DNA from 3 places in the Caballeronia sp. LZ033 genome. Region 3 is predicted to be linked to each of the others. Evidence: predicted binding sites of a transcription regulator. Region 3 holds the regulator's gene; each other region holds the start of a gene.

Region 1 (10,325 bases), 3.0 Mb from region 3:
TCGCCCGAACCGGCGCGACGGATCGCGACAGTCTCGTCGTGTGGCTGTGCAACGCGAACCAGACCGCCTACGCCACGCTCGCACCCAGCGTCTTTGCGTTTCGCGATCATCCCGCTGCCGGACGGTTGCTCGCGCAGGCCGGCCAGGAAATCGAAGCGCTCGTGGCCGCGCTCGACCCGCACGGCGCCTTGCCGATTGCCTTGTGCGGCGGGCTCGCCGTTCCATACGAACCGTTTGTTTCGCTCGATCTGCGCGAGCGGATGCGCGCGCCGCGTGCGGATTCGGCTGCGGGCGCGCTTGAACTGGCGCGCCGGGCGGCGTCCGAGTCCGGAGAAGCAGCCGGCACTGCGCGATAAAATGGCGCACTTCGCGGCAGGTTCCCTCCGCTCATCGCTCCGCACAGGGCGCGCGCAACCAGGTATGCAGTGTACGCAGCGCACCCGGCGCCTGAGCCCACGACAAAGGCAGGCATGTACTCGGCCATCGCAACCGATCTCGACGGCACGCTTCTGAACAGCGACCACCAGCTCGATCCCTTCACCGCCGAAACCGTGCGCACGCTGGCCGCGCGCGGCGTGCCCATCGTCATTGCGACGGGACGGCATTATCGCGACGTCGCCGGCATTCGCGACGTGCTCGGCGTCGACGCGTATCTGATTACGTCGAACGGCGCGCGCGTGCATGCGCCGGGCGATCAGCGCATCTACTCGCGCGATCTCGACCCGGCCGCCGTACGGCGCCTCGTGCAGCCGGATCTCACGGGCACGCATGGGCGCGTCATCGTGAACCTGTTCGCCGACGACGCCTGGCTGATCGACCGCCATGCGCCCGAACTGCTGGTCTTTCACCAGGATTCGGGATTTAAGTATGAAGTGATGGATCTGCGCGAGCACGACGGCGAGAACATCGCGAAGGTGCTGTACATCGGCGAGCCGGCGGATCTCAAGGAAGTCGCGGCGAATCTGGAGCGCGAGTTTGGCGACTCGCTGTATGTCACCTATTCGCTGCCGGATTGTCTAGAAGTCATGACCTCCGACGTCTCGAAAGGCCGCGCGCTGCGTTTCGTGCTGGAGCGGCTCGACGTCGATCCGTCGCAGTGCGTTGCTTTCGGCGACAACATGAACGACATCGATCTGCTCGAAACCGCAGGGCATCCGTTCATGATGAACAACGCCAATCCGGACCTTATCAAGCGGCTGCCCGATGTGCCGCGCATCGGCAACAATTTCGAGGCGGGGGTTGCGCACCAGTTGCGCAAGCTGTTCGGGGTTCATGACGAGCTGGCCTCGCCGGGTTACCCGCAGGACTGAGCGCCGGACCCGGCGAAATGCAAGACGGGCGGCTGGTGTGGTCCAGCCGCCCGTCGCGCTTGAGTGGTCTCCCGCGAGTGGGGCATCCGCGTGCTTAGCCGCGATGTCCCCAGTTGTTGCCATAGCCGCGATGATCCCAGCCGGTGCGATTCCAGTGACCTTGATCACGGCCGTCGTGCCAGCGCGGTGCTTCATGACGGTAGTACGGCGCGCGGTACGCCGGCGCAACCGGGCGGACATAGACGGGAGCCGGGGCCACATAGGCAGGCGCGCCGAGCGACACGCCGATGTGCAGATCGCTGTGAGCCTGAGCGGCGCCGACTGCACCCATGGCAAGACCGGCGGCGACGAGCATGTGAGTGACGATGCGCTTCATTGTGTTTCTCCTTGAAGGCGACGTGTATGTCGCATGAGTCCAATGTACGGGCGCAGCGTCTTACACGCTTCGACGACTTGTTACCGGTTGCAAGGACGAAGTAAGGAGAAAATGAAACGCTCCGATTCGGAGAGTAGGCGTGTGAGGCCCGTCAGATGGGCCTCACACGGATGTGGTCTGCAGCAGATATTTAACGCCGCGGCAAATCATAAGCATGCTTCGTAATTCGGCATTACATTTGTCGCGCCGGTTTAATCGTTCGGGTCTTCGAAGAGCGTGTCGCTCAGCCTTAATCGGCTTCGCGAGCAGTCTCCGCGAGCGGAAAACCCACCGTTTTCGGGTTGCTGCGGACCTCGGAAGGCTCCTGGCGGAATGCCTGACGCGTAAGCGAGGGATAGACCAGCCCAGCGATGATCGCGCCGACGATGGGCGCAATCCAGAACAGCCACAGCTGATCCAGCGCCCAGCCGCCGACGAAGAACGCCTGGCTGGTCGAACGCGCGGGATTGACCGACGTATTGGTCACCGGGATCGAGATCAGGTGAATGAGTGTCAGGCACAGGCCGATGGCAAGCGGCGCGAAGCCTTTGGGCGCCCGGTCGTCGGTGGCGCCGAGGATCACGAAGACAAAGAAGAAGGTCATGGCGATTTCGCAGATCAGCGCGGCGATCATCGTGAAATGTCCCGGCGAGTGCTCGCCAAAGCCATTGGCGGCGAAGCCGCTCAGCGAGAAATCGAAACTCGGGCTGCCGATGGCGATCAGGTAGAGCACCCACGCCCCCAACGTCGCGCCGATCACCTGGGCAACGATATACGGCACGAGATCGCGCACGGGGAAGCGCCCCGCGGTGGCCAGGCCGATGCTCACGGCCGGATTCAGATGGCAGCCCGACACGTGACCGATGGCATACGCCATGGTCAGCACGGTGAGGCCAAATGCCAGCGCAACCCCCGCGAACCCGATCCCGAGCTCGGGGAAGGCAGCGGCAAGCACGGCGCTTCCACAGCCGCCCAGGATCAGCCAGAACGTACCGAAGATTTCGGCCCCAAGACGTTTCGATAAATTCATGTTTCCGCCTTTGTGAAATGTGAATTGCCGCTGTTTCGAAAAGAGCACTGAATGAGCGCATCGAGCGCAGTTTAAGCGCGCTTTATTTTGCAAATTGTCAAATTTGTTTGATAAATCGGCGAATTCACCACGTCTGGAAGAATTTTAGGATTGTTCGGTTACGGCCCCCTTCGCAAGCCTGAGACGAAAAAAAACCGCCCCGAAGGGCGGTTCTCGTTGCGGTCATCGAAGACCGCATGCGTGGGAAGGCTGCTTAGCCGACGGCAACCTGGCGCAGCACCGGACGCTTCGCGGCCTGAAGCATGGCGGTGTAGCTGTCGACGTAATTCTGCGCCATCGTCTGCGCGCTGAAGCGGCGTTCGAACTGCGCGCGAATCTCGGTGCGCGAGAGTTCGTCCAGACGCTGCAACGCGCCCACGGCACCTTGCACGTCCTCGCAGATGAAGCCGGTCACGCCATGGTCGATCACCTCGGGCACCGAACCGCGATTGAACGCGATCACCGGCGTGCCGCAAGCCATCGATTCGATCATCACCAGGCCAAACGGCTCGTTCCAGTCGATCGGAAACAGCAGGGCCTTGGCGCCCGACAGGAAATCCGGCTTCTGCGCTTCGTTGATCTCACCGATGAACTCGACGTCCGCATGCGACAGCAGCGGCTCGATCGTGGTCTTGAAATACTCCTGGTCGACCTTGTCCACCTTGGCGGCGATCTTCAGCGGCAGGCCGCTTTGCGCCGCGATCTTGATGGCCAGATCAGCACGCTTTTCCGGGCAAATACGGCCGAGGAACGCCAGGTATTCCGGCTTCTTGCTCGTTTGCGGCGTCAGCAGTTCATTCGGCAGACCGTGATACACCGTGTTCAGCCAGTTGGCCTGCGGCAACGGTCCGCGCTGGTTGTCGGAGATTGAAATCACGTTCGCCTTCGTGAACGTGTTGAAGATCGGCTGCAGTTCTGGCAGGTCGAGACGGCCGTGCAGCGTCGTCACGAACGGCGTGTCCAGCTGCGTGAACAGCGGGAACGGCATGTAATCAAGGTGGAAATGCAGCACGTCGAACTCGTGCGCGCGGCGGCGGACGGTTTCGAGCAGCAGCATGTGCGGCGCGAGAGCGTCGCGGATTGTCGGATCCAGACGCAGGGCGCGCGGCCATGCGGCTTCCAGGGTCGCCTTGGTTTGCGAATCGCCGCTGGCGAACAAGGTGACGTCGTGGCCCAGATCGACGAGTGCGTCGGTCAGGTACGACACTACCCGCTCAGTGCCGCCGTAGAACTTCGGGGGAACTGCTTCGTGCAACGGTGCAATTTGTGCGATTCGCATAACGTGACTCTCCTGTTTCGGGCAGAGCAGGCGCTTTCGCGTCAGGCTCGGGTCCCATGCCGGTGAAGGCGTCATTTAAGGCATCGCAGTCACGCTCCGGTCGAGCGCTCAACACATGCCATTTCGGGCGGGCCGCGCAGGTAAGACGCCGCCCGAGATCGGCCCGGAGATGAAGATTACATCTCGACCGGGTTATCCCTTACTGCTCATTATCGGGATCGAGAGCGGCATTTCACGTCATTTTTCAATCGCTTATCGTTGTTACAGCGCGAAACAATCGCTGTTACGAAGTCAGAAATTGCAGTGTTGTCAGCAATGTAGACGAATCACACATCTGGAAAAATGACCGCGCGGCAGTATTAAGCATGCAGCGTTCCCGGGCGCCGAACCGCACGTTCGGACGCCGCTGGCACGCGCCCGCGGCGCTTAAACTTGTTGAACCTCCATTAAGTCAGACGAATCGCTGCCGATATCCGGTTCTTGCATCCACAGGTGCGTTGCGACCCGTTTCCGCGCCGTGTAGGAAAAATTCCTACACACAACCTCCTTGAAATCCTGCGATGCTTCGGACACGTTCTCCGACAGCCGCGCCTTCGAGCATCGGCGACAATCGTCTGGCACAAGAGAACACGTGCGGGGCCGGTTTCGTCGCGTCTGCAGCGAACCGAGCAAACGTTCCCCCGCCGGCCTGACCAGCCACGTAACGATTCGGGGAAAAAATGACGAACAGCGCTACGAGTACGCTCGTGGAAATCCGCGAGGTGAATCTGTCGTATGTGCTTCTCGCCCAGCGGCTTCTGCAGGAAGACCGCGTCTCGGCGATGTACCGGCTCGGCCTGTCCGAGCAGGTGGCGCAGGTGCTGTCCTCGCTGACGCTCGCGCAGGCCGTGAAAGTGGCGTCGTCGAGCCATCTGCTGTGCCGTTTCCGCTTCGACGACCACACCATCCTCTCGTCGCTGGCCGACAAGGACAAGAGCGCGGCGCTCACGCAGGCGCATGCGGCGATCCTGCTGGCCGACAGTCCTGTCGCGCAGATCGGCTGACGCACGAAGCGGACGGCCGATGGCAACCAGAAGCGTAGTGGCGGAAGTCCGCGAGATCACGCTCGCGATCGAACTGATCGAGCTGGGCGCGCGCCTGCAATTGCTCGAAGCGGAGACGACCCTGTCGCGTGACCGGCTCATCAAGCTCTACAAGGAACTGAAGGGCGCTTCGCCGCCGAAGGGCATGCTGCCGTTCTCGACCGACTGGTTCATGACCTGGCAGCCGAACATCCATTCGTCGCTGTTCCACGGCATCTATCGTTTCATCCATGAACACGGCGGCGCCGACGGCACGCAGAGCACGATCCAGGCGATCGTGAAAAGTTACCGGCTCTACCTCGAACACGCCGCCCTCTACGGCGACGAACCCGTGTTGTCGCTCACGCGCGCCTGGACCCTGGTGCGCTATTTCGAATCCGGCATGCTCCAGACCAACGCGTGCACCCGCTGCGGCGGACGTTTCGTCGCGCATGCATACGAACTGCGCGCGGGCTACGTGTGCGGCCTATGCCAGCCGCCGTCGCGCGCCGGCAAGACGCGCAAGACGCTGGCAGCGGCCGCGGCGGCGGAGCCGGCGCGGAGCCTTGCGGCCTGACGCCGCACCCGCCCGGGCCCGTTCTGCGGCGCGGATTGCAACGTTTGCCGGCGGCGCGGACATGCCATCAAAGTTTTCCAGTCGAGTGCCGTAAACCACCTAACGGCGGTCTTACCGCATCAAAAACGTGAGGACTCGACTGTGCTGATTTTTGTTGGAGCGCTCGTCACATTGCTGTCCGTGTTCGGCGGCTATGCCATCGAAGGCGGACACCTCGGCGCGCTCATGCAGCCCGTCGAGATTCTGATGATCGTGGGCGCGGGCGTCGGCGCGTTCATCCTCGGCAACAACGTCAAGACCATCAAGGCGACCATCCAGGTCCTCCCGACGCTCTTCAAGGGCGCGAAGTACAACAAGGGCATGTACATGGAGCTGATGGGCCTGCTCTACGTGCTGCTCGCGAAGGCCCGCAAGGAAGGCACGCTGGCGCTCGAGGGCGACATCGAGGATCCCTCCAAGAGCCCGGTCTTCAGCCAGTACCCGCAGATTCTCGCGGATCACCACATCGTCGAATTCCTGACCGATTACCTGCGTCTCATGGTCAGCGGCAACATGAATGCGTTCGAAATCGAAAGCCTCATGGACGAGGAAATCGAAACGCATCACGTCGAGGGCGAAGCCCCCGCGCACGCGCTGACCAAGGTCGGCGACGCGATGCCGGCGTTCGGCATCGTCGCGGCCGTCATGGGCGTGGTGCACACCATGGCCTCCGCGGACCAGCCGCCCGCCATTCTCGGCGAGATGATCGCGCAGGCGCTGGTCGGCACCTTCCTCGGCATTCTCCTTTCCTATGGTTTCATCGGGCCGCTCGCCAACGTGGCCGAGCAGCGCGTGGCCGAGCAGACCAAGATGTTCCAGTGCATCAAGGTCACGATCCTCGCGAGCCTGAACGGCTACGCGCCCGCGATCGCGGTGGAGTTCGGCCGCAAGGTGCTGTTCTCGACCGAACGTCCGTCGTTCGCCGAACTCGAGGAACACGTGCGCCGGGTCAAGGCGAAGTGATGCCTCGCTTCGCGCACGATTCCTCGGTCAGGACACAGCCATGAGCAACGACAGCGAACGTCCCATCTTCATCAAGCGCGTCGTCGGCAAGGGTGCCAAGGGTCATCACGGCGGCGCCTGGAAACTCGCCTATGCGGACTTCATGACCGCGATGATGGCGTTCTTCCTGCTCATGTGGCTGCTCTCCTCGACCTCGCCCGTGCAGCGCCGCGGCATCGCCGAATACTTCAACATGCCGCTCAAGGCGGCGATGGTCGGCGGCAAGACCGTCGGCATGGACAACAGCATCCTGATGGGCGGCGGCCGCGACATCTCCAGCGAAGAGCCGGGCGCCGCGCGCCGCTCGGAAGGCAGCACGCGGCTCGCGCAGCGCGCGTCATCCACGACCGACGAAGAACTCCTCAAGGCCGCGCAGGGCGAGCTCGAACGCCGCGAGCAGGCGCGCCTGCACGATCTGCAGGTCAAGCTGATGGCCGCCATCGAGGCCAATCCGACCTTGCGCCAGTTCAAGCAGCAGATCCGCATCGAAGCGACGCAGCAGGGCTTGCGCATCGAGATCGTCGATACGCAGAAGCGCCCGATGTTCGCGCTCTCCAGCAACGCCGTGCAGCCCTACATGCGCGACATCCTGCGCGAGATCGGCCGGACGCTGAACGACGTGCCGAACCGCATCGTCGTGCAGGGCCACACCGACGCCGTGAAATACGCCGGCGGCGAGAAGGGCTACAGCAACTGGGAGCTGTCGGCGGATCGCGCGAACGCATCGCGTCGCGAGCTGGTCGCGGGCGGCATGGACGAAGTCAAGGTGATGCGCGTGCTGGGTCTCGCGTCCACGCAAAACCTGAACAAGAAGGATCCGTTCGATCCGGAGAACCGGCGCATCAGCGTCATCGTGCTCAATCGCAAGACGGAACTGGCGATGCTGCGCGACGACGGCGGCGCGGGCGCGACGCTCGACAACGGCACGGACGCGAACGGAGCGCCGGCGACGCTCGGGCAACTGATTCCAGGCATCGCGGCGAGAAGCGCGGCGCATTGAGCGCATGAGCCCGTGACAAAGCGGCCTCAAAGAACAGCCTCAAAAAGCAGCCTCAAAAACAGCCTCAAGACCGGACCCGTTTCGACCGTCAACACGGCAACGGCAAGAGACAAACATGATCAAGAACATTCTGGCAATCGATGACTCGGCCGCGATGCGGCAAATCATCTCGGCGACGCTGGCGGTGGCCGGCTACGCAGTGACGGTCGCGTCCGACGGCGACGAAGGGTTGGAATGCGCGCTCGCCGAACGCTTCGATCTCGTGCTGACCGACCATCACATGCCGGGCAAGAGCGGGCTCGATCTCATCATGGCCCTACGCGCGAACCACGCGTACCGTGCGACGCCGATCCTGGTGCTCACGACCGAAGACGGCGAACCGTTCAAGAACGCGGCGCGCAGCGCGGGCGCGACGGGCTGGATCGAGAAGCCGCTCGATCCGGACTTGCTGACCGAACTGGTCGCCGCGCTCTCGGATGACGCGCAGCACTGAAAACGTCGCAACAAACAGCATTGAAACGCGCGCAGCACGGCGCCGATTGAACAGCATTCCAGCGGTGACTCAAGCATGACACTCGACATTACCCAGTTCTATCAGACGTTCTTCGACGAAGCCGATGAACTGCTCGCGCAGATGGAGCAACTGCTGCTCGTTCTCGACATCGCGAATCCGGATCCGGAAGACCTCGCGGCGATTTTCCGCGCGGCTCATTCCATCAAGGGCGGCGCGGCGACCTTCGGCTTCACCGCGCTCACCGAAACCACGCACATCCTCGAATCGCTGCTGGATCGCGCGCGTAACAACGAGCTCGTTCTGCGCCGCGACATGATCGACACCTTCCTGGCGACCAAGGACGTGCTCTCCGATCAGCTCGCGGCCTACCGCGCAAGCGAGGAGCCGGATGCCGCCGCGGCGTCGGCGATCTGCGCGAAGCTCGAGCGCCTGAAGAACGAGAGCGCGGAAACCAGCGTGGCGCCGGTAGCGGCCGTAGCGCCGGTAGCAGCGCACATCGAGCCGCCCGCGTTGCCGGGCGCCGAGCACAACGAGGCCGCAGCGCCGGCGTACGACGGGCCGAACGCACCGCCCGCGCACGTGCTGGCGCAGGCCATGGACATTCTCGAAGACGACGGCAACTGGGACGGCGCGTTCGAACTCGCCGACAGCAGCAACGGCGTCACACATGCAGGAACCGTCGCTGATGCGACGCCGGGACACACCGGCGCGCCGCGCGCGGAAGTTGGACCCCACCTGAAAATTACGCTACGGGGGGTGGGCGAGAAGGACCTGACGACTCTGATCGAGGAGTTGGGGAATCTGGGAAGCATCGTCGGGGAACAGAAGGCGGATGCCGAGTACGTCGTATGGCTCGACTCGGACGTTCCCGCCGACGACATCGTCGCCGTGTGCTGCTTCGTGATCGATGAAACGCAGATCACGATCGGCCGGGGCGACGGCGCGGCGCAAGCCATCGAGGCGCAGCCGGCAGCGGCCGCGCCGTACGCGGTGCAACCCACGCTACAGGAAGAGCAGAAGCAATCGCAGGCGGAACCGTCGCCTGCATCCGTGGCCGCTCACGAAGCAGTACCACAAGAAGCGGCAACGGCGGCGGGACAGCCCGCCGCCCAGCCGTCCAGGGCCGCAACGGGCGACGCCGAGAAAAAGGCGCGGCCGCAAGCCGCCGCATCGGCGGAAGGCAGCTCGATTCGCGTCGGCGTGGAAAAGGTCGATCAGCTCATCAACCTGGTGGGCGAACTCGTGATTACGCAGGCCATGCTCGCGGAAACCACCAGCACCTTCGATCCCGCATTGCACGACCGTCTGTTCAACGGCATGGCGCAGCTCGAGCGCAACGCGCGCGACCTGCAAGAGGCCGTCATGTCCATCCGCATGATGCCGATGGATTACGTATTCAGCCGCTTCCCGCGCCTCGTGCGCGACATTGCCGGCAAGCTCGGCAAGGAAGTGGAACTCGTCACGTTCGGTCAGGCGACCGAACTCGACAAGAGCCTGATCGAACGCATCATCGATCCGCTCACGCACCTCGTGCGCAACTCGCTCGACCATGGCATCGAAACCATGGAAGCGCGCCGTGCGGCGGGCAAGTCCGCGACCGGCCAGCTCGTGCTGTCGGCGGCGCATCACGGCGGCAATATCGTGATCGAAGTGAGCGACGACGGCGCCGGCCTGCGCCGCGACAAGATTCTCGCGAAGGCGCAGAAGCAGGGCATGCAAGTGTCCGAATCGATGAGCGACGAAGAAGTCTGGCAACTCATCTTCATGCCGGGCTTCTCGACCGCCGAACAGGTGACGGACATCTCCGGCCGCGGCGTCGGCATGGATGTGGTCAAGCGCAACATCCAGTCGATGGGCGGTCACGTCGAGATCAGCTCGCGCCAGGGCGCGGGCACGACGACGAAGATCGTGCTGCCGCTCACGCTCGCGATCCTCGACGGCATGTCGGTCAAGGTGGGCAACGAGATCTTCATCCTGCCGCTCAACTTCGTGATGGAGTCGCTGCAGCCGGTGGCCGAGGACATCTACACGGTCGCCAACGGCGAGCGCGTGGTGCGCG
Region 2 (10,325 bases), on a different contig from region 3:
TGCTCGTCATGCGTCGTGGTGTCGGGGTGCAATCGGGTTGAGGTCGAATGCCGCGCGCCGGAAGCGCGAGGGATTCTGGCGCTCGATTATAAAAGCGCCCCGCCCTGAAAAAAATGCGTGCCGCCCCCACGATGCATCGCGATGCGACCCACGCTGGCTGCCCCCGCCGTCAGGCGGCGATCTGCGCGGCGGCGGACTCGACGCGCTCGTCGCCTCTTCCCTTGCCGTCGTCGTACAGATGAAGCAGCCGATACCCGCTCTTGTAGACCGGCTGCAGCCGAAAGTTGTTGACCGGCTCGATTTCGAGCGCGAGCCGCAGACGCGACACGTGGCTGTCGATGGTCCGCGTCGTTTCGCGGAACTCGCGTCCCCAGACCATCGCGAAGATGTGATCGCGCGACAGCACGCGGCCGATGTTCGAGAAGAACAGCTGCGCCAGCCGGAATTGCGTGCCGCTCAGCTGCACCGGCTTGCCGCGCACCGTGACGATCTGCTGGCGGGCGTCGAAACGATACGGGCCGATTTCGAGGCAGGCGTTCGACGTGGTCGGATAGGCGCGCCGCAGCAGCGCCTCGATGCGCGCGCCGAGTTCGCCGGGACGGATGGGATAGACGACGTAATCGTCCGCGCCGGCGGTGAGCGCGCACACGACGTTGTGCTCGGCGCCGTCCGGCGTGGCGAACAGCACGGGCACGCGCTCGCCGAAGCTGGAGCGCACGGATTTGAGGAGATCCAGTCCGCACAGGCCGGTGGAATTCCAGTCGAGGATCAGCAGATCGACCGTGGAGCGCGACAGGGCTTTCGACAGCACGAGGCCGTCGCCAAAAGTCACGCAGGTATGGCCGAGTCGCTTGACGACGTCGCTGACGAGATTTCGATAACTCGGATCGGTTTGCAGAACGGCGACGCGCATGGTGTCTTACCTGATGAGTCCAAGGGACATGGAGCGGATGCGCGGCTAAAGGCATCCGCCGGGCGTCTCGTCGAAGGGATGAGACGGGCGCTTCGAACTCGGCATTCTGGGCAAGCACGCGCCGCTTTCCCATCGGACTCGTCTGAATTGTCAATGCATGTGTCCGGGCATGAGGACAATCTCGTGCCGTCTTATGCGCGCAACCCCTGCAAAAAATAGAACGGCATTTCGTTTTTTCAGCCGCTTGCATCCTGTAACATCGCGCGTCTGGCTTTTCAGTCCCCGCTTACGCCGTTTTACCGAGACGTCGCGTAGCAAGCTGCGCCGCGGCTCTCCGCCGCTTCCCGCAGCGCGGATGGACGGGTGGCGGCTCTCGACTCCGCACCTGTCCGGTCATCGGCGTTTTCCACACCCGGATCCGCCGCGCGCCCATCCGGCGCACCCGACCCTTCCCGCATCGGGCACAGCCTCGCCCTGCCCGCGCGTCACGCGTGGTCTTTTCACTCACGGGTTTTCTTTCGATGCAGGCAACACCTCTGTCCGACGCCCCGCGCGCGGCCAGCCGCGCCCTCACGCGCGGCGACTACAAGACGCTCACGCTCGCCGCGCTCGGCGGCGCGCTCGAGTTCTACGACTTCATCATTTTCGTGTTCTTCGCACCGGTCATCGGCCAGCTGTTCTTCCCGCCGGCCATTCCTGACTGGCTGCGCCAATTGCAGACTTTCGGCATCTTCGCGGCGGGTTATCTGGCGCGTCCGCTGGGCGGGATCATCATGGCGCACTTCGGCGACCTGCTCGGACGCAAGCGCATGTTCACGCTCTCCGTGCTGCTCATGTCGGTGCCGACCCTGCTGATGGGCCTGCTGCCCACGTATGCGTCGATCGGCCTGATGGCGCCCGTGCTGCTGCTCCTGTTCCGCGTGATGCAGGGCGCGGCGGTCGGCGGCGAAGTGCCGGGCGCGTGGGTGTTCGTGTCGGAACACGTGCCGGCGCGGCATATCGGCTATGCATGCGGCACGCTGACGGCAGGCCTCACGGCGGGCATCCTGCTCGGCTCGCTGATCGCGACCGGCATCAACAAGGCGTTCACGCCCGCCGACGTCGCCGCTTTCGGCTGGCGCCTGCCGTTCCTGCTGGGCGGCGTGTTCGGGCTGTGCTCGGTCTATCTGCGCCGCTGGCTGCACGAAACGCCCGTCTTCGCCGAACTCAAGCTGCGCAAGTCGCTCGCGGCGGAACTGCCGCTCAAGGCCGTGCTGCGCGACCACGGCCGCGCCGTGATCGTTTCGATGCTGCTCACGTGGATGCTGTCGGCGGCGATCGTCGTCGTGATCCTGATGACGCCGACGCTGCTGCAGAAGCAGTTCCACCTCGCCCCGGCGACGGTCCTGATGGCGAACTGCGCCGCGACGCTGTTCCTGACGATCGGCTGCGTGCTGGCCGGCGCGATCGCGGGCCGGATCGGCGCGGGCAAGACCATCTTCATCGGCGGCCTGGCGCTGGCGGTGTCGTACTGGATGCTGTTCCGCGAAGTCGCCGTCGATGCCTCCGCGCTCCTGCCGTGGTATTCGGTCGCGGGCTTTTTCGTCGGCGTGATTGGCGCGATTCCGTTCGTGATGGTCAAGTCGTTCCCCGCCGCCGTGCGTTTCTCGGGCATTTCGTTCTCGTACAACGTCGCGTACGCGGTGTTCGGCGGACTGACGCCCATTGTCGTTTCGCTGTTCATGAAGTCGAGCCCGCTCGCGCCGGTGTGGTATGTCGCCGCGCTGTGCGTGGTGGGCGCGCTGACGACGCTGTTCATCAAGCACGCCCGTTAAGTTCGGGTTTCATTCGAGAAAAATGGCGCACCTGCTGATGCAGTGCGCCATTTTTTTGGTCCGATGTCCGGATTTCACGTTTCAGGCCAGCCCGAAACATCGAACGCGCGACGCGCCTACGATGGTCGGCATGAACTCGAACCTTTCCTCCTCCTCCGCGCATCTTTCCGGGCGGCAGAAGCTCGTCGTGACCGCGACCAGCGTCGGCTTTGTCGTGTCCCAGCTGGATGTGTCCATCGTCAATGTGGCGCTCGCGAGCATCGGCCGCGATCTGAGCGCGAGCGTCTCGAGCCTGCAATGGACCGTCGACAGCTATGCGCTCGCGTTTTCCGCGCTGATGCTCTCGGCCGGTTCGCTCGGCGACCGCTTCGGCGCGCGGCGCATGTTTCTCGGCGGACTGCTGCTGTTCGGGCTGGCATCGCTTGCGTGCGCCTTTTCAACCGATGCGCCGCAGCTGATCGCCGCCCGCGCGGCGCAGGGCGTCGGCGCTGCCGCGATGCTGCCTAACTCGCTCGCCCTGCTCAACGCGGCGTGCGGCCACGATCAGCGGCTGCGCGCTCGCGCTGTCGGGCTCTGGACGGCGGCGGGCGCGGTGTCGATTGCGTCGGGGCCGATCGTCGGCGGCCTGCTGATCGCGGCCTTCGGCTGGCGCAGCATCTTCTGGGTGAATCTGCCGGTCTGCGCGGCGGGTATCGTGGCGACGTTGCTGTGGGTGCGGGCCGCGCAACCAAAGAATGCGCATGACGCCCGCGGTCTCGACCTGCCGGGTCAGGCGCTCGCGATCGTGGCGCTGGCGGCGCTGGTGGGCGCGGTGATCGAATGGCGGCCGCTCGGGATCGCTCATCCGCTCGTGTGGGGAGGATTTTTGCTCGCGCTGGCGGCGGGTGGCGGTTTCATCGCGACTGAACGAAGAAGCGCGTCGCCGATGCTGCCGCTCTCGCTGTTCGCCGAGCGCACCTTCAGCGCGGCGGTCTTGTTCGGTATCGGAGTGAATCTCACCTACTATGGAACGGTGTTCATTCTGAGCCTGTACCTGCAACGCGTGCTCGGCCATACACCGCTGCAAACGGGCCTGGCGTTCCTGCCGCTGACGGGCGGGTTCCTCATCTCGAACCTGGCGAGCGGACCCGTGGTGGCGCGTTTCGGCTCGCGCGGTCCGATGATCGCGGGCGCGCTGCTCGACGCCGCCGGTTTCGCCGCACTCTGTTTCGTCGATGCGCACACGCCCACGGCCGCCCTGCTATTGCCGTTCCTGCTGATTCCGTCCGGCATGGGGCTCGCGGTGCCCGCGATGACGACCGCCTTGCTCGGCACCGTCGGCCAGCAGCGCGCGGGGACGGCGTCGGCGGTGCTCAACACGGCGCGCCAGGCGGCGGGAGCGATCGGGGTCGCGGCGTTCGGCGCGCTCGCGGGTCATGGGGACGGCGCGGCGGGCGCGGCGCATATCGTCGATGCCGTGCGCTGGTCGGCCGGAATTTCCGTCGCGCTCCTGCTGGGCACGGCGTTGGTTGCGCGTCAGATCAGCAATTCGGCGCAGACAAACAAGGATCGCCCGTCAGACTGCGTGCGCAACGCGCTTTCGGAGAATGTTGACTAAATGCAGCAATTTGACGCGTGTCAGTCAGCGGGTACGCCTGTTGCAACGATCAAGCGAGACGCCCGGGGCAGACCGGATCGAAGCAAGCTGCCTCGGAGCCTGAAGCCATCCAACCTCAAGGAGAAGCTGATGTCGACGCTGCCCCGTTCCCCTGAAGAGCCGTACGAACCGGATCCCGACGAATTGTTCGATCCCGATGCGGCGCCGAACCCCGACGATCCGGACATGCCTGACGGCCCGGATTCCGCCACGCCGATGGTGCCCGCCGATCCGAAAAACGGCGAACCGCGCCTGTAGCGCCGGACGTTTCCGCCTGACAAGACAATGCCCGCGCGGCTCGAAGAACCGCGCGGGCACGTTTGTGTGACGCCGGCTGCCGCGAAGCCTACAGGCTCGTGGTCTGCACAGCGCCGGTTTCCAGTGCGCGCTCGATGAGCGCTTCCTGCTGCGCCTTGCGAACGGCATCGGCAACGAGCGACGCGGGCGCTTCCACTTCCGCCTTGATCGTGCTGATGATGCCTTCCGCTTCGACGATCACCAGTGACTCCGCCGAATCTGCGCGGCTGATGATGACGCGCGGCGGGCCGCCGCCGTCCGCAATGCTTGCGCAGAACTGCATGCTTTGCCCGCCGATCACTTGCTCGAATGTTTGAATCATCGCTATCTTCCGCGTTGGTTGGACAAAAGCTCACCAGGCTCGGAATATCCGGCCTGCCTTTCTGATTGATCCGCCTGCCCGCACGAGGTTCCATTCTGTAAGCCCGTGCGCGCCGGCGCAAGTTCAGCGTCGTGCCTCGGCGAGCCGGCCGAGGATGGCGGCGGTGACGTCGTCGGCGGGAAACAGGGCTTCGATCGCCAGCTCGGACAAGGTGATGTCGACCGGCGTGCCGAACACCGTGGTCGTGCTGAAGAACGAAAGCATGCCATGCGGCGTGCGCAGGCGCAGCGGCACGACCACCGGATCGGGCTCGTGACGCCTGGACGGCGGCGCGTGGGCGTGCGCGGGCGCGGGATACGCCTCCAGTTCGGCGTGCAGTGCAAGCAGCACCGGATCGCCCGACACCTCCACCTGCCGATGCAGCCGCGCGAGCAGATGCGCGCGCCACTCGTGCCAGTTGTCGATGACGCCGGCGAGTCCGCGCGGATGCATCGAGAGGCGCAGCGCGTTGACGGGCGGCGCCAGCAACGCGGCATCGGCGGATACGATCAGCGGCGGCAGCGCCGCGTTGGCCGCGACGATATTCCAGTGGCGGTCGATGGCAAGTGCCGGAAACGGCTCGTGACCTTTCAGGACCAGTTCGACGGCGCGGCGCGCGCTGGCCATATGCGGATCGGCCAGGGCGCGCTCCCGATACAGCGGCGCGTAGCCTGCCGCCATCAGCAGCGTATTGCGCTCGCGCAGTGGCACATCGAGCTGTTCGGCGAGGCGCATCACCATTTCCCGGCTCGGCAGCGCCCGCCCCGATTCGACGAAGCTCAGGTGCCGCGTCGAGACATCGGCCTCGCCGGCCAGATCGAGCTGGCTCATGCGTCTTCGCTGACGCCATTCGCGCAGCAGCGCGCCGACGGTCGCGTCCGGGGCGGAGGACGCCGGATCAGCAAGGGCGTGGACGAGAGTCGAGTTCATGCGGACGATCTTAGTCGAACCGGATGCGCCCGTTCCATTACCTGCCACGTCATCACAGCGCGACTGCCTTGCGTCCGCGGCGCCGATCGGCCGGAACGTAACATTTACGACGCAAACATTTGCGCAGAAAAACTTGCTCCGGACACCCTTCATTTCCCGTTCTTACCGGCCGTTAAGAGCCTGAACAAGCGAACAATGCGTCGCGAGCCGTGCGCGTCTTTTCTTCAAGCAAGCACGCACGGCCCGCGGCGCGCGGAAAACTGCGGAGAAATCATGTTTGTCATCATCGGATGGGTGGTGGTCATCGGCTCGGTGATCGGCAGCTTCATCGGCGTCGGCGGCCACCTGGCCGCGCTCGTGCAGCCGTTCGAGCTGCTGTGCATTTTCGGGGCGGCGATCGGCGCATTTGTCGTGTCGAATCCAACCGCGACGCTCAAGAAGACCCTGCAATCCATCCCGAAGGCGTTCAAGGGCGGCGGCTATACCAAAGAGAAGTACGTCGCGCTGATCGCGCTGCTGTACGAACTGCTTCAGAAGGCGCGCAAGGAAGGCATGATGGCGCTCGAAGCCGATGTCGACGCGCCCGAATCCAGCCCGCTGTTTCAGAAGTACGAGCACGTGATGGCCGATCATCATCTGCTCGACTTCATCGTCGACTATCTGCGCATGATGTCGGCGGGCAATGTCAACGCGCTCGAGATGCAGGACCTGATGGACGAGGAACTCGAGACGCATCACACCGAGAGCTCGGTCGCGGCCAACGCGATCCAGAAGATGGCCGATGGCCTGCCTGCGTTCGGTATCGTCGCCGCCGTGATGGGCGTGGTGCACACGATGGGTTCGGTGGGCGCCGCGCCCGCCATCCTCGGCGAGATGATCGCGGGCGCGCTGGTCGGCACGTTCCTCGGTATTCTGCTGGCTTACGGCTTCATCGGCCCGCTCGCCGATCTGCTCAATGCAAAGGGCGCTGCGGAAGCGAAACCGTTCCAGTGCGTGAAGTCGGTACTGCTTGCTTCGATGAACGGCTACGCGCCGACTATTGCGGTGGAATTCGGCCGCAAGGTGCTGTTCACGGCGGACCGCCCGAGCTTCAAGGAACTGGACGACGCGGTGCGCGCGACCAAGATGCCGAAAGCGGCTTCCTGACCTGCACGCGCACGCAAGAAGGAAATCACTCTCATGGCTGAGAAACCGTCACGCGATCCGCTGCAATCCGTACTTGCGCCCACCGTGGTCGTGAAACGCAAGAAGAAGGCGCACGGACATGGCCATCACGGCGGCGCGTGGAAGATCGCCTACGCCGACTTCGTCACCGCGATGATGGCGTTCTTCCTGTTGATGTGGCTGCTCGGGTCCACGTCGAAGTACGACAAGGAAGGCATCGAGCAGTATTTCAACACGCCGTTGTCGGCGTTGTTCGGCAACGATGGCGGTGCGTCCACGCATACGAGCGTGATTACCGGCGGCGGTCAGGATCTGTCGAGCACGCGTCCCGGCGAAGGCAAGAAGAGCCAGACGCAGCCGGTGCCGCAGACCATCGCGCGCGCCGCTGTTGCGATGGAGGATTTGCAGAAGCTTCAGCAACTGAAGCAGAAGCTGACTGCCTTGATCGAACAGACGCCGGCGCTGCGTGCGTTCAAGGATCAGATCCGGATCGCGATCACGAGCGAAGGCTTGCGTATCGAGATCGTGGACTCGCTCAATCGGCCGATGTTCGCTTCCGGCAGTTTCAGGCTCGAAGGTTATGTGACCACGATTCTGACCAACATCGGGGCTTCGCTGAACGATGTGGAGAACCGCGTGTCGATCGCGGGACATACGGATGCGGTGCCCTATTCCGGTGGTCAGGCCGGGTATTCGAACTGGGAATTGTCGAGTGAGCGCGCGAATGCGGCGCGGCGCGCGCTGGTGGCCGGGGGGATGAAGGAAAGCAAGGTGCTGCAGGTGCGCGGGCTGGCTGACGTGCTGCCGCTGAACAAGGATGTGGTTGATGAGCCGACTAATCGGCGGATCAGTATTCTCGTTCTTAACAAGGCCGCGGAGCAGGCGTTCTTCAAGGATGGTGGGAGGACGACGGTCGATCAAGGGCAACCGGTGGAGGCTGCGATTCCGGCTGCGGTGGCGGCGAAGTCGAATGGGACGGTGAGTGTGGTGAAGTAGCATTGCGACCAATCGGGCCCGCGGAGGAAACACGAGTTCGGATCGTGCTTCACGTCGCGGGCTCTTGACCCGACGTCTCACCCCACCCACTCCCCCACCGTCTGCACCACAAGCCAAGCATTCGCGGCACTGATCACCACAAACAACCCCCACGCGGCCACCTTCATCCAACTCGCGTTGACGAACTCCCCCATGAGCCTCCGATCGCTGGTCATCCGGATAAGCGGATACAAGGCAAACGGCAACTGCAAACTCAACACCACCTGACTCCCCACCAGCAATTTCCCCACCGCCCCATTCCCGAGCCAATAAACCCCGATCAGCGCAGGGATCAACGCCAGCGCCCGGGTAATGAACCGTCTCTGATAACAGGGAATCTTGAACCTCAAGAACCCTTCCATGATGACCTGCCCGGCAATCGTCCCGGTGAACGTCGAACTCTGCCCGGACGCGAACAGCGTCACCGCGAACAAGACCGCCGCCAGCCCCGTCCCCACGATCGGCGCAAGCAGCTTATAAGCGTCCTCGATCTCGGTCACCTGCGTATGCCCGGTCGCATGAAACGCCGACGCCGCCAGGATCAGGATCGCCGCGTTGATCATCAGCGCGAGAATCAGCGACACGATGGTATCCAGCCGTGAAAGCGTGATCGCAGACCGAAGACTTGTCCGGTCACGCTCCACCACCCGCGTCTGCACGATGGACGAATGCAGATAAAGGTTATGCGGCATCACAGTCGCGCCAAGAATCCCGATGGCGAGATAAAGCGGCTCCCGCTGGCTCAATGCATGGATCGAAGGCACGAGCCCGGCCGCCACCGAAGGCCAGTGCGGCTTCACGAGCACGAGCTCCACCACATAACCGATCCCGATCGTCGCAATCAGCCCGAGCATGATCGCTTCGAGATCACGAAAGTTCTTGCCCTTCAATCCGAGCACGATGAGCGTATCGAACGCTGTCAGCACGACGCCCCAGATCAGCGACACGCCGAAGAGCAAATGAAACGCGAGCGCACCACCCAGCACTTCGGCCAGATCACACGCAATGATCGACAGCTCGGCCAGCACCCACTGCGCATTCGCTACCGGCTTCGCATAGCGTTCGCGCGACAACTGCGCAAGATCCTTCCCCGTGACGATGCCGAGCCGCATGGCAAGACATTGCAGCACCATCGCCGCGAGACTGGACAGCACCACGACGAACAGCAGCCCATAGCCATAGCGCGAGCCGGCTTCGATATCCGTCGCCCAGTTTCCCGGATCCATGTAGCCGATGGAAATGAGCAAGCCGGGTCCCGCGAATTGCAGCAGCTTCTTCCAGAGCGGCGCGCCGGATGCAACGGCCACGGAGCCTTTGACTTCGGAAGGACAGAACGGCGCGGTGGCCGTAGTCGGCAGATTGAACGGCAATTTATCGATCCCCACTGCGATGCTTAATTGAACCCGGCGCGAGCAGCACGTTCGCCCAAGCCGGCGAGTCTATCACCGGCCTTCAACCTTTACAGACCACTTCCCTGCTGCCTTCAACACCCCTTTACCGGCAATCCGACACGCGCTCCAATCTGACGAAAGCGTCATTTGAACGCCAGCATGTCGTCACCACCCGAAACATAGAATGAGCCCGTGGCCGTGCATGACTTGCAGGCATGCGCCGCATTCATCGTCACCACGTTCGAGGAGTCCCTCATGAAACTGATCACCCGCTTCGCGATCGTCGCACTCGCCGCCACTCCACTCGCCGCGCTGGCACAAACCGATGGTCTGACGCGCGCCCAGGTCAAACAGGACCTGCAACGCGTCGAGCAGGCAGGCTACAACCCGTCCGAACGCGACGCCTTCTACCCCGATAACATCCAGGCCGCCGAAGCCAAGGTGCAGTCGTCGAGCGCTTACGGCGCATCGACCGATGGTTCCTCCGCCGCCGGACAACCCGCCATGCAGCAACCCGCACAGTAACCAGCAAGCCCACGCTTCATCCCGTCGAGACCCCCGCGCGGTTCCCTTCCTCTGCGAGCGTTCCCGCGCCGTCTCGCCGCTCGTCCGCTGCCGGAATTGATCAGCGCCGACGCCGTTGTATTCCCCGACACGCAAGCGATGAACGCGCCCTTTCAAGCGCTTGCTTTCAAATCGCCTAATCTGACATACGCGCCATATTCACGCCACATTGTCGTTGGCGCGCGGCCACTACCATAGCGTCACGGCAGATCTTCGCCCG
Region 3 (10,325 bases):
ACAGCGCCTCCCGCGACCGGGCCGCACATACGAGACAGCAGCACACCATAACAGCAAGAAATCACCAGCCAGGGGTTCATATGGAGCAGGCGCATCAACCGGCACGCCGGATCCAGGCTTTCATCGGGTCCGGGCACCGGAGTCCCGAACGGGAGCAGGCCACGCTTCGTGTCTGGATGGGAACAGCGGTGCTGCTCGCGTATGGCCTCTTCGCTTTGTGGCGCCCGTCGCACGATGCGTCGATGGTCGTGCGGCTCGTCGCCCTCTATGTGTCTTACGGCGCCCTGACGCTATTGGTCGTGAGCCGCGCGAGCGCCATGTCCGGAACGCGCCTGACGCTCACGACCATCGCCGATCAGGCCTTGCTCGGACTCGCGCTCGCGGCTGGCGGCGCCAGCGCGCTGCCGCTCATCTGGGTGATGTTCTGGTTCCTGATCGGCTCGGGATGCCGGTATGGCAAGCGCACGCTCGCGGTGTCCTGTACGACGGCGCTCATCGTGGTGATCGCGCTCGGCCTCGGGCAACCTTGGTGGCATGCCAACCTGCCGGCCGCGATCGGCCTGGGATTGAGCGTGCTGGGGGCTTCGGTGTATCTGAGCGTGCTCGTCGACCGGCTCGGCAAGCTCAATCTGGATCTCGCGCGCCAGGCGTCCACCGATCCGCTCACCGGCCTCTCGAATCGCTATGCGCTGGAGAAGATCGTCAATCGGGCGATGGCCGCGCCACCAACCAGCCAGGACGGCCACGACGCCGATGACGCCACCGCCCTGCTGCTGATCGACCTCGACGGTTTCAAGGAAGTGAACGACACCTACGGACACGCCGTCGGCGATGTGCTGCTGCAATCGTTCGCGCATCAACTCGAGGCGCGCCTGCGCAGGACCGATACCATCGCCCGGCTCGGCGGCGACGAATTCGTCGTGCTCGCGCATCAGGTGCGGGACCGCTCGGCGGTGCTCGCCGTGGCCGACAGCATCCACTCGGCGCTCGCCGCCATCACGTCGGTGCAGGAGCGGGCGGTATCGGTATCGGCGAGCATCGGCGCCTGCCTGCTGTCCGGCGCGACGATCGCGCGCCCGTCCGACATGAACACCGTGCTGCGCGCCGCCGACCGCGCCATGTATCGCGCCAAGAGTCTGGGCGCCGGCAAGACCGTGTTCGCCGAAACCCACGATTTCGAAACCAGCTAAACAAATGGCCCGCATCGCTGCGGGCCATTCGTCTCATGCGTCACGCGTCGAGCGTCAGACTTACGCCTCGGCGCCGGTCCACGCCTGCTCGCGCAGCTTCGTGCGCAGACGCGCCACGGCCTGGCTGTGCAGCTGGCACACGCGCGACTCGCTCACTTCCATCACCGCGCCAATCTCGCGCAGGTTCAGGCCGCGCTCGTAGTACAGGCTCATCAGCAGCTTCTCGCGTTCCGGCAGCCGGTCGATGGCTTCGATCAGCGCGCCGCGCAGGCTGTCGTCCATCAGCGCGGACAGCGGATCCGAACGGTCGACGCAATAGCGGTCGAGGAACGGCTCGTCATCGGCGGAACGGTCGAAGTCTTCGTAATAGATCAGCTGCGCGCCGTGCAGGTCCTGCAGCATCGACTGATATTCGTCGAGCGGCATCTTCATGTGCTCGGCGATCTCCGTCTCGCTGGCGGACCGGCCGAGGTTCTGCTCGACCTTGTGCACCGCCGATTCCACTTCGCGCGACGTCTTGCGCATGCTGCGCGGCAGCCAGTCGTTGGCGCGCAGCTCGTCGAGCATCGCGCCGCGAATCCGCTGGCTCGCATACGTCTCGAACTGCGCGCCCTGGTCTTCCTTGTAGCGGCCGGCCGCGTCCAGCAAGCCGATCATGCCGGCCTGGATGAGATCGTCGAGATCGACGCTCGCCGGCATCTTGGCGACGAGCTGAAGCCCCAGCCGGCGAACGAGCGGTGCATATTTCGTCAGCGTTTCGGACTGTGAGAGTTTGCCTTGGGCGTTATACATCTTGGTCACCTATCTTGATCACATCGACGCCGTGCTGCTCATGGCCATTTCGTGAAGCGCGGCCGCACGATGCGCCGTCTCCCGTCCGCCCTGCTCAGAGTCGCCAACCGGAATTCGCGCGTCCGCCTGGCCGTCCGCCGCACGCGCATACGGCGCGGGGCGCATCGGCCAGTGCAGGAGCTCCGCCGCAATCGCGCGGTAGTCGCGTGCCGCGGCCGTGGCCGGGAACGCTTCGACAGCGCAGCGTGAGAGTTCCTTTGCCCGAGCGACGCGCGCATCCTCGGACACATATCCCGCCTGCACCAGCGACACAGCCAGATACCGGCTTGCGACGCCCGACAGGTTGTCGAACGCGACCGCCGCATCGGCCGGGTTCTGCACGTGATTGATCAGCACGCGGAACTGGCCGATCGCATGGGCGTAGTGCAGACGCTTCATGCACGCATACGCCTCGGTGATCGCCGACGCGGCCACCCGCGTCACGACGAGAAAGTCATGCGCCTGCGCCGCGAGCGACGAGAGCGCGCCATACCGGTCCAGCTGCGCGTCGATCAGCACGATGTCCGCCGGACCGTCCAGCAACGCACGGCATTGCGCGGCGTCATGGCTGATGCGTTCATCACGCGGCGCCGCGAGCAGCGAAAAACCGAACGGCGTGCGCCCGGCGGCCTCCGCGAGCGTGCTGCGGCCCGTCATCACCGCGGCAGCCGCGCCTGCATCCTCGATGCCGGTGAGCCGGCTGGCCGACGCCACGTTGCGGTGCTCGTCGATCACAAGCACATCCTTGCCATGTACCGACAGCGCCGCGCCGAGATTCACCACCGTCGACGTGCAACCGATTCCCGCCGGGCCGCCCACGACCGCCACCACACGCGAGCCGGCTCGCGTGAGGAGCCGTCGCAGACCTTCTGCCTGGTCGAGCACGAACTTATCCAAAGTGCACCCCATGCATGTCGGTCGAGGCACGCGCGGACAGCGCGGAGAGCAGCGCGGGGACTTCTTCTTCGTTCGGCACGAACGGCGAGCCGTCGCGCGGAATGCAGAACGCGCTCTTGATGAGAAAACGCTTGGTTGCGACGTACAGGTTCTCCGGCACCTTCTGCCCGGTCGAGACGTAATGCACCGGCAGCTTGTAGCGGATCACCGTGTCGAGCACGCCGCCGAGATTGGTGGCTTCATCGAGCTTGGTCAGGATGCAGCCCGCGAGCGGCGGCTGGTCCGGCGCGCTCTTGTAGGCCTGCACGACTTCGTTCAGCGTGTCGCCGTGGCTCGTCGCGTTGAGCAGCAGGATGCGCTGCACCGGATGGCCCGCGCCGCACAGCATCGCAATCTGGTCGGAGACCATGCGGTCGCGCTGGCTCATGCCGATCGTGTCGATCAGCACGATATGTTTGTTACGCAGTTCGGACAGCGCCAGTTGCAGGTCGGCGCCGTCCTTCACCGCGTGCACCGACACGCCCAGGATCTTGCCGAAGATGCGCAATTGCTCGTGCGCGCCGATCCGGTAGCTGTCGGTCGTGAGCAGCGCGACCTTGCTGGCGCCGAAGCGCATCACGCAGCGCGCCGCGAGCTTCGCCGTGGTGGTCGTCTTGCCGACGCCCGTCGGGCCCATCAGTGCGAACACGCCGCCGCGCTCCATCAGCGCGTCTTCGCTGTCCATCACCGGAATGTTGTTTTCGAGGACTTGCTGCACCCATTCGAGCGCGCCTTCGACAGTCTCCATCTCCGGCATGTTGTCCATCACCATGCGCACGAGCTGCGCCGAGAAACCGGCCGAGAACAGGCGCTTGGTCAGCGCGCCGCCCGTCGGGTTGCGGCGCTGGCGCTCGCTCCACATCAGGCCGGCGAAGTGCTCTTCCATCATCTCGCGCATCGACGAGAGTTCGTTCATCACCGTGTCGTTGACGACCTGCTGCATGCGCGCCCGGATCGCCTCGGTCACGACCGCCGCCGCATTCGCGGGCAGGCCTTCGAAGACGCTTTCCGGCGTGGCGGGCGCGGCGCCCGGCGCCGGCGTTTCAGCGTGCGGCGCGCTCGTGTTGATCTTGTGCGCAGCGCGGCGGGCTGCGACCTGCGCGGCTTCGCGCGCCCAGTCGGGCGTTTCGACCTTCTGCTGCACGGCCGGCTGCGAGACCGGTTGTGAGACCGGCTGCGGCGCCGCTTCGGCCCGGGCCGGCTGCTGCTGACGCAGCGCAAACTTGCCGGCTTCGGATTCGGTCGGCCGGGCGGTCGACTGGACCGGCGCCTGCGACAGCGTCGTCACCGGCACGCCCATGCCGCGCGCAATCGCGGCCGACGGCGTGAGCGGGCGGTTCGACGGCATCGACGCCTGTTGCGCCAGGCGCTTCGCATGCTCGATCAGCCACGGGTTGGTGTCGGCCATCGTGCGGGACGTGTCGTCGGCGGAGGATGCGAAGTCGTCTTCGTCATCGGCACTCGCGCCGAACACGGAGGAAAACACATCGCCGTTCACGTAGGGGTTCGTGGCTGCCTGCTGTTTCACCGGGATCGCTGCCGCCGCCGCGGCCAGCGCCGCGCGCGACGCGCCGCCCGAACGCACCGCCTGCTCCTGCGCGGCGGGCGAGATCGAAGCGATGTCGCTGTCCGCGACCGCGACGATTTCGACCGAGCCGTCGTCCAGCGTGCGATTCGACAACACCACGGCATCGGGACCGAGCGTTTCACGAACCTGGCGCAGTGCGTCACGGCTGTTCGCGCCGATGAATTTACGAATGTTCAAACTTGCCCCCGATGAGGTGTGATACGGCGATCGTTGCGAGCGAACCGGTCTGTCTGCTTGCCGGTCCCGCTTTTCAGTGAAGCCATTATTGCGAAGTTCCCCTTCGGTCCATCGCTGGATAAAGGGTGGGAAAAAGGGGTATTTCGGCTGATGGACAGTTCGGGGCCGGAACACGGCGCGCCCGCCGCAGCCAAATCTTCCCGGGCGGCGTGTGGCCGAAGGCGCGGCCGAACGCGTAAGCTGGAGGGCACGTCGCTCACCGTCCGGCACCTCTCCGGCATCGAACCGAGGCGTTTCCGGACATTTCAAGGAGACTTCATCGCATGACGTCCGCTGCTTCCGCTGCTCCGTCCGCCGCTCCCGAAAGCCAGACGACCGGCGCCCGTCTCGTCGTCGATGCGCTCGTTCATCACGGCGTCGAGCGCGTGTTCTGCGTGCCCGGCGAGAGCTTCCTCGCGGTGCTCGACGCGCTGCACGACGAAACCGCGCACATCCAGACCATCGTCTGCCGCCACGAGGCCGGCGCGGCGAACATGGCGGAGGCGGTCGGCAAGCTGACCGGACGTCCGGGCGTGGCGATCGTCACGCGCGGGCCCGGCGCGACGCACGCGTCGATCGGCGTGCACACCGCGTTTCAGGATTCGACGCCGATGCTGCTGCTCATCGGCCAGTGCGCGCGCGATCACATGGACCGCGAGGCATTCCAGGAGATCGATTACCGGCGCATGTTCGGGCAGATGGCGAAGTGGGTCGCGCAGATCGACGACCCGCGCCGCGTGCCGGAATACCTGAGTCACGCGTTTCACGTCGCGACGGCCGGGCGTCCCGGGCCGGTCGTGCTCGCGCTGCCAGAAGACATGCTCACCGAGACGCTCGCCGCCATCCCGCCGCTGCCGCGCTACCAGCGAGTGGCGGCCGCGCCCGCGCCGGCGCAGATGGAACGCCTGCGCGAGCTGCTCGGCAACGCACGGAAGCCGTTCGTGATCGCGGGCGGCAGCGGCTGGACGGAGGAAGCCACGCAGGACTTCGCGCGCTTCGTCGAGCAATGGCAGTTGCCGGCGGGCTGCGCATTCCGCTATCAGGACACGCTGTCGAACGAGCATCCGAACTATGCCGGCGATGTCGGGCTCGGCATCAACCCGGCGCTCGCCGCGCGCGTGCGCGACGCCGATGTGCTCTTCGTGCTCGGCCCGCGCATGGGCGAATCGACGACGGGCGGTTACGCGCTGATCGACATCCCGAAGCCGAGGCAGACGCTGATCCACGTACACCAGGGCGCGGAGGAACTCGGGCGCGTGTACCACGCCGATTTGCCGATCGTCTCGGGCATGCCGGAAATCGCGGCGATGCTGGCCGCGCTGCCGCCGCCGCCTTCCATCGCGTGGGCCGGCGAGGCCGAAGCGGCACACGCTGCGTATCTCGACTGGCGCGAGCCGCGCCCGATGCTCGGCGATGTCCAGCTCGGCGAGATCATGCGCCAGCTCGCCCAGACCCTCCCCGCCGACGCCATTCTCACCAACGGCGCCGGCAACTATGCAACGTGGCTGCATCGGCATTACTCGTACCGGCAGTTTCGCTCGCAGGTCGCGCCCACCAGCGGCGCGATGGGCTATGGCGTGCCTGCCGCGATCGCCGCGAAGTCGCTGTACCCGGAGCGCACGGTGATCGCGTTCGCAGGCGACGGCTGCTTCATGATGTCGAGCCACGAGCTGGCCACGGCCATGCAATATGAATTGCCGGTGATCTTCATCGTCGTCAACAACGGCCAGTACGGGACCATCCGCATGCATCAGGAACGGCACTATCCGAACCGCGTGCATGGAACCGGACTCACCAACCCCGACTTCGCCGCCTACGCGCGGGCGTTCGGCGCGCACGGCGAACTCGTCGAGACGACCAGCCAGTTCATGCCCGCGTTCGAGCGCGCACAGCGTTCCGGCCTGCCAGCCGTAATCGAAGTCCGCATTCCGGCGGAACAGAGCACGCCGGGCGCGACGCTCGAACACATTCGCCAGCAAGGCAAGCGTTAGCGGACAAACTTTCATACTGCTTTCAGTGCGCTCCCGGTGGCGCTAGAGTAGCCCGTCCAGAACCACCGGGAGTAAGTCATGCTGAAGATTCTGGCGTTGTCGCTGGCGATGGGAATGTCGGGTGCGGCGTTCGCGAAGGCGGATTGCACGGCGCATCCGAAAAGCAAATAGATGAAGGAGTGCGACGCGAAGGCCAGGCTCGAGGCCGAAGGCTGCAAGATCCGCAAGTTCAAGGTCGATGGCAACTGCTACGAGATCTACGGCCACGACAAGAACGGCAAGAAGGTCGAGATCTATGACGACACGAAGACGCTCGCGGTCGTGAAATCGGAAGTGGAACAAGCGTCATGTCTCCGCCCGTGACCCGGCCCACGAGAGTCTGGGACCTCTGGGTGCGGCTCACGCACTGGGTCGTTGCGGGCATCGTCCTCTGGAACCTGTTCGGTCCGACCGATTCCATTCACCGGCTGCTCGGGTATGGCGCGGCAGGTCTGGTTGCCGCGCGCATCGTGTGGGGCTTCATCGGGCACGCTGTGGTGCCTGATTCTCGCGCTCGCGCTATCCGGCTGGATCATGCGGCTCGATGCCTTCTGGGGCGAAGACTGGCGGCAGGAGATCCACAGCTGGCTCGCGGTCGCGGTGGAAGTGTGCGTCTGCGTGCATGTCCTTGCGGCTGTGCTGATGAGTGTGTGGACGCAGGAAAAATCTCTGCGGGGCGATGCTGACGGGCAACATGCGCGGTCCCGAAAAGGAAAAAGCCCCGTGACCGGAGTCACGGGGCCTTCACCCGAAACATCAACCGCGAGAGCTGGCGTGCTTACTTGCCGCCCACGCTCTGCAGCGTCGTCCACTTGCCGCCGACGACCTTGTACAGCGTGATGCCGCCGTTCTTCAGATCGCCCTTCGTGTCGTATTCCAGATGCTTCGCCGTCACGCCCTGCATGTCGGTCTTCGCGAGGAACGGCAGGTACTTGGCCGGATCCGTCGAGTTGGCCGCCTTCATGGCGGTGAACATGGCCATGGCGCCGTCGTAGGCGTACGGCGAGTAGGTCTGCACGTCTTCGTTGAAGCGCTTCTTATACTTCGCTTCGTAGGCCGGGCCGCCCGGCATTTCGTTCATCGGCAGGCCGGCGAGCGAGGCCACCGTGCCGTCGGCCGAGTTGCCCGCGATCTTGAGGAACGTGTCGGTCTTGACCATTTCGCCCGCCATCAGCGGTGCGCGCAGGCCGAGCGTCTTCATTTGCTTGACCATCGGAGCGGCTTGCGAATCCGCGCCGCCGTAGTACACGAGGTCCGGATTCATCGACTTGATCTTGGTCAGGATCGCCTTGAAGTCGACGGCCTTGTCGTTCGTGAATTCACGGTCGACGATCGTGCCGCCCGCCGCCTTCGCCGCCTTCTCGAACTGGTCGGCAAGACCCTGGCCATAGGCCGTGCGGTCATCGACGATCGCAATCTTCTTGACCTTCAGGTTCTTCACCGCGAACTCACCCGCGACCGAGCCCTGCTGCGTGTCCGAGGTCATCATGCGGAACGCCGTCTTGAAACCCTGCGTCGTGTATTCCGGCGCCGTGGCCATGGCGATCTCGGGAATGCCCGCGTTCGCGTAGATGCGCGAAGCCGGGATCGTCGTGCCCGAGTTGAAGTGCCCCAGCATGCCCTTGATGCCGCCATCCACGAGCTGCTGCGCGACCGTCGTGCCGGTGCGCGGGTCAGCCTGGTCATCGGCCGATTCCAGCACGATGCGAACCGGCTTGCCGCCGATCACCGGCTTCGTCGCGTTGAAGTCTTCCACCGCGAGCGTGATGCCGTTCTGCATGTCCTTGCCGTAGTGCGCCTGCGCGCCCGTCAGCGGGCCGGCGTAACCGACCTTCACGTCTTCCGACGTCTGCGCGACTGCCGTCCCCGCGAACAGGCCGGCGAGCGTCATGGCTGCTGCCAGCTTGGTCATCGTGTGCTTCATAGCTTCTCCTGGTTCCAGTGTGGATGGCAGCGCGTGCCGGGATCGCCGTGCCTGCTGCCGCTTGTTTGAATGTTCCTGATCCGAACGTCCGAGGGGTAACTCAGCCGATCGTCATCAAATTGGCATTGCCGCCTGCCGCCGCCGTGTTCACGCTCACCGAGCGTTCCGTCAGCAGACGTTCGAGCGCATAGTCTTCGCCGTCGTGGCCTGCGTCGGCGAACGCTCCCGCAGCCACGCCCTGCACCGATACGATCGGTCCCGGACGCTTCGCGACTTCCTTCACGAGCGACAGCAGTTCATCGCTGTCGCCTTCGAACAGCACGGCGTCGAAGTCCTCGGCCGCCTTGCGAACCTGTGCATACGGCTTGAGCGCCGCCGGCAGCGACGCCGCCAGTTGCTCACCCGCCGATCCGCCGAACAACGCGCGGTTGCCCGTCGCGAGCACTGCCGCGAACTGCGCGCGCGCGCCGCTTTGCGTCGCCGCCACGCACAGCACCGTGCCGCGCGCGCCGAGCGTATAGGTATTGCGCTCGCCCGTCGGGCCGGTCAGCACCGCCGTCGCGCCCGCCATCACATGCTGCAGATAGCCGTCGCAACGCGCGGCCGTGTGCGGATCGCGCTCGCCGATCGCCCAGTCGCGCAACGCGGTGAGCGCCGCGGCCGGCGTGTCCTTCGTCGCGGCCGGATCGACGGTCAGCGCGCTTTCCAGCGACTTCGGCAAACCGCTCGGGCGCTTGGCCAGGAGGCGTTGCAGATACAGCGCGCCACCCGCCTTCGGACCCGTTCCCGACAGACCTTCGCCGCCGAACGGCTGCACGCCGACCACGGCGCCGATCACATTGCGGTTCACGTAGATGTTGCCCACGTGCGCCCGCGAAATGACGTGCGCGATGGTTTCGTCGATGCGCGTATGGATGCCGAGCGTCAGGCCATAGCCGGTCGCGCGAATTTGGTCGAGGAGTTTATCAAGGTTCGATCGGCGGTAGCGAACCACATGGAGCACCGGGCCGAACACTTCGCGCTTCAGTTCGTCGATGTTCTCCAGTTCGATCAGCGTCGGCGGCACGAAGGTGCCTTGCGCGCAGTGGTCCGGCATCGGCAGCTGCACGACGTTGCGGCCTTTCTCGCGCATCGCGTCGACGTGCGCGTCGATGCCGCGCTTCGCGTCCGTATCGATGACCGGGCCCACGTCCGCCGACAGCCGGTCCGGATTGCCCACCGCCAGTTGCTTCATCGCGCCGGTGAGCATCTCGAGCGTGCGGTCGGCGACGTCGTCCTGCAGGCACAGCACGCGCAGCGCCGAACAGCGCTGGCCGGCCGAGTCGAACGACGATTGCAGCACGTCCGCCACCACCTGCTCCGCGAGCGCGGACGAATCGACGATCATCGCGTTCTGGCCGCCGGTCTCGGCGATCAGCGGAATCGGGCGGCCGTCCGGATCGAGGCGCTCGGAGAGCGTCTTGTTGATGAGGCGCGCGACTTCGGTCGAGCCGGTGAACATCACGGCGCGGGTGCGCGGATCGGCGACCAGCGCCGCGCCCACCGTTTCGCCATTGCCCGGCAGCAGTTGCACCGCGCCCGCCGGCACGCCGGCCTCGCGCAGGATGCGC

What was found. The regulator FliA, encoded in region 3, starts transcription of late flagellar genes. The targets are predictions, from matches to a motif close to CTAAAGTTTNNNNNNNNNNNGCCGNTA.
Region 1: the regulator FliA is predicted to act here: its motif matches at 5,779-5,805, upstream of motA (flagellar motor stator protein MotA).
Region 2: the regulator FliA is predicted to act here: its motif matches at 6,100-6,126, upstream of motA (flagellar motor stator protein MotA).

Annotation. Positions count from the first base shown of each region.
Region 1 is NZ_JARUXQ010000001.1:196,897-207,221, forward strand. It holds gene QCE62_RS00960 (BadF/BadG/BcrA/BcrD ATPase family protein) at 1-356, shown strand, start outside; gene QCE62_RS00965 (Cof-type HAD-IIB family hydrolase) at 471-1,310, shown strand; gene QCE62_RS00970 (hypothetical protein) at 1,405-1,686, opposite strand; gene aqpZ (aquaporin Z) at 1,976-2,755, opposite strand; gene QCE62_RS00980 (glycosyltransferase family 4 protein) at 3,009-4,073, opposite strand; gene flhD (flagellar transcriptional regulator FlhD) at 4,793-5,116, shown strand; gene flhC (flagellar transcriptional regulator FlhC) at 5,136-5,711, shown strand; gene motA (flagellar motor stator protein MotA) at 5,853-6,713, shown strand; gene motB (flagellar motor protein MotB) at 6,754-7,752, shown strand; gene QCE62_RS01005 (response regulator) at 7,868-8,245, shown strand; gene cheA (chemotaxis protein CheA) at 8,321-10,325, shown strand, end outside.
Region 2 is NZ_JARUXQ010000004.1:521,107-531,431, reverse strand. It holds gene QCE62_RS29625 (AraC family transcriptional regulator) at 1-10, opposite strand, end outside; gene QCE62_RS29620 (response regulator transcription factor) at 170-913, opposite strand; gene QCE62_RS29615 (MFS transporter) at 1,435-2,727, shown strand; gene QCE62_RS29610 (MFS transporter) at 2,858-4,324, shown strand; gene QCE62_RS29605 (hypothetical protein) at 4,454-4,621, shown strand; gene QCE62_RS29600 (hypothetical protein) at 4,710-4,982, opposite strand; gene QCE62_RS29595 (helix-turn-helix transcriptional regulator) at 5,106-5,951, opposite strand; gene motA (flagellar motor stator protein MotA) at 6,225-7,097, shown strand; gene motB (flagellar motor protein MotB) at 7,131-8,111, shown strand; gene QCE62_RS29580 (Nramp family divalent metal transporter) at 8,189-9,520, opposite strand; gene QCE62_RS29575 (DUF4148 domain-containing protein) at 9,797-10,066, shown strand.
Region 3 is NZ_JARUXQ010000001.1:3,177,390-3,187,714, forward strand. It holds gene QCE62_RS14870 (GGDEF domain-containing protein) at 177-1,190, shown strand; gene QCE62_RS14875 (RNA polymerase sigma factor FliA) at 1,251-1,982, opposite strand; gene QCE62_RS14880 (MinD/ParA family protein) at 2,001-2,918, opposite strand; gene flhF (flagellar biosynthesis protein FlhF) at 2,911-4,722, opposite strand; gene QCE62_RS14890 (thiamine pyrophosphate-binding protein) at 5,046-6,752, shown strand; partial or broken gene QCE62_RS14895 (PepSY domain-containing protein) at 6,831-7,115, shown strand; gene QCE62_RS14900 (hypothetical protein) at 7,326-7,631, shown strand; gene QCE62_RS14905 (branched-chain amino acid ABC transporter substrate-binding protein) at 7,570-8,715, opposite strand; gene putA (trifunctional transcriptional regulator/proline dehydrogenase/L-glutamate gamma-semialdehyde dehydrogenase) at 8,816-10,325, opposite strand, start outside.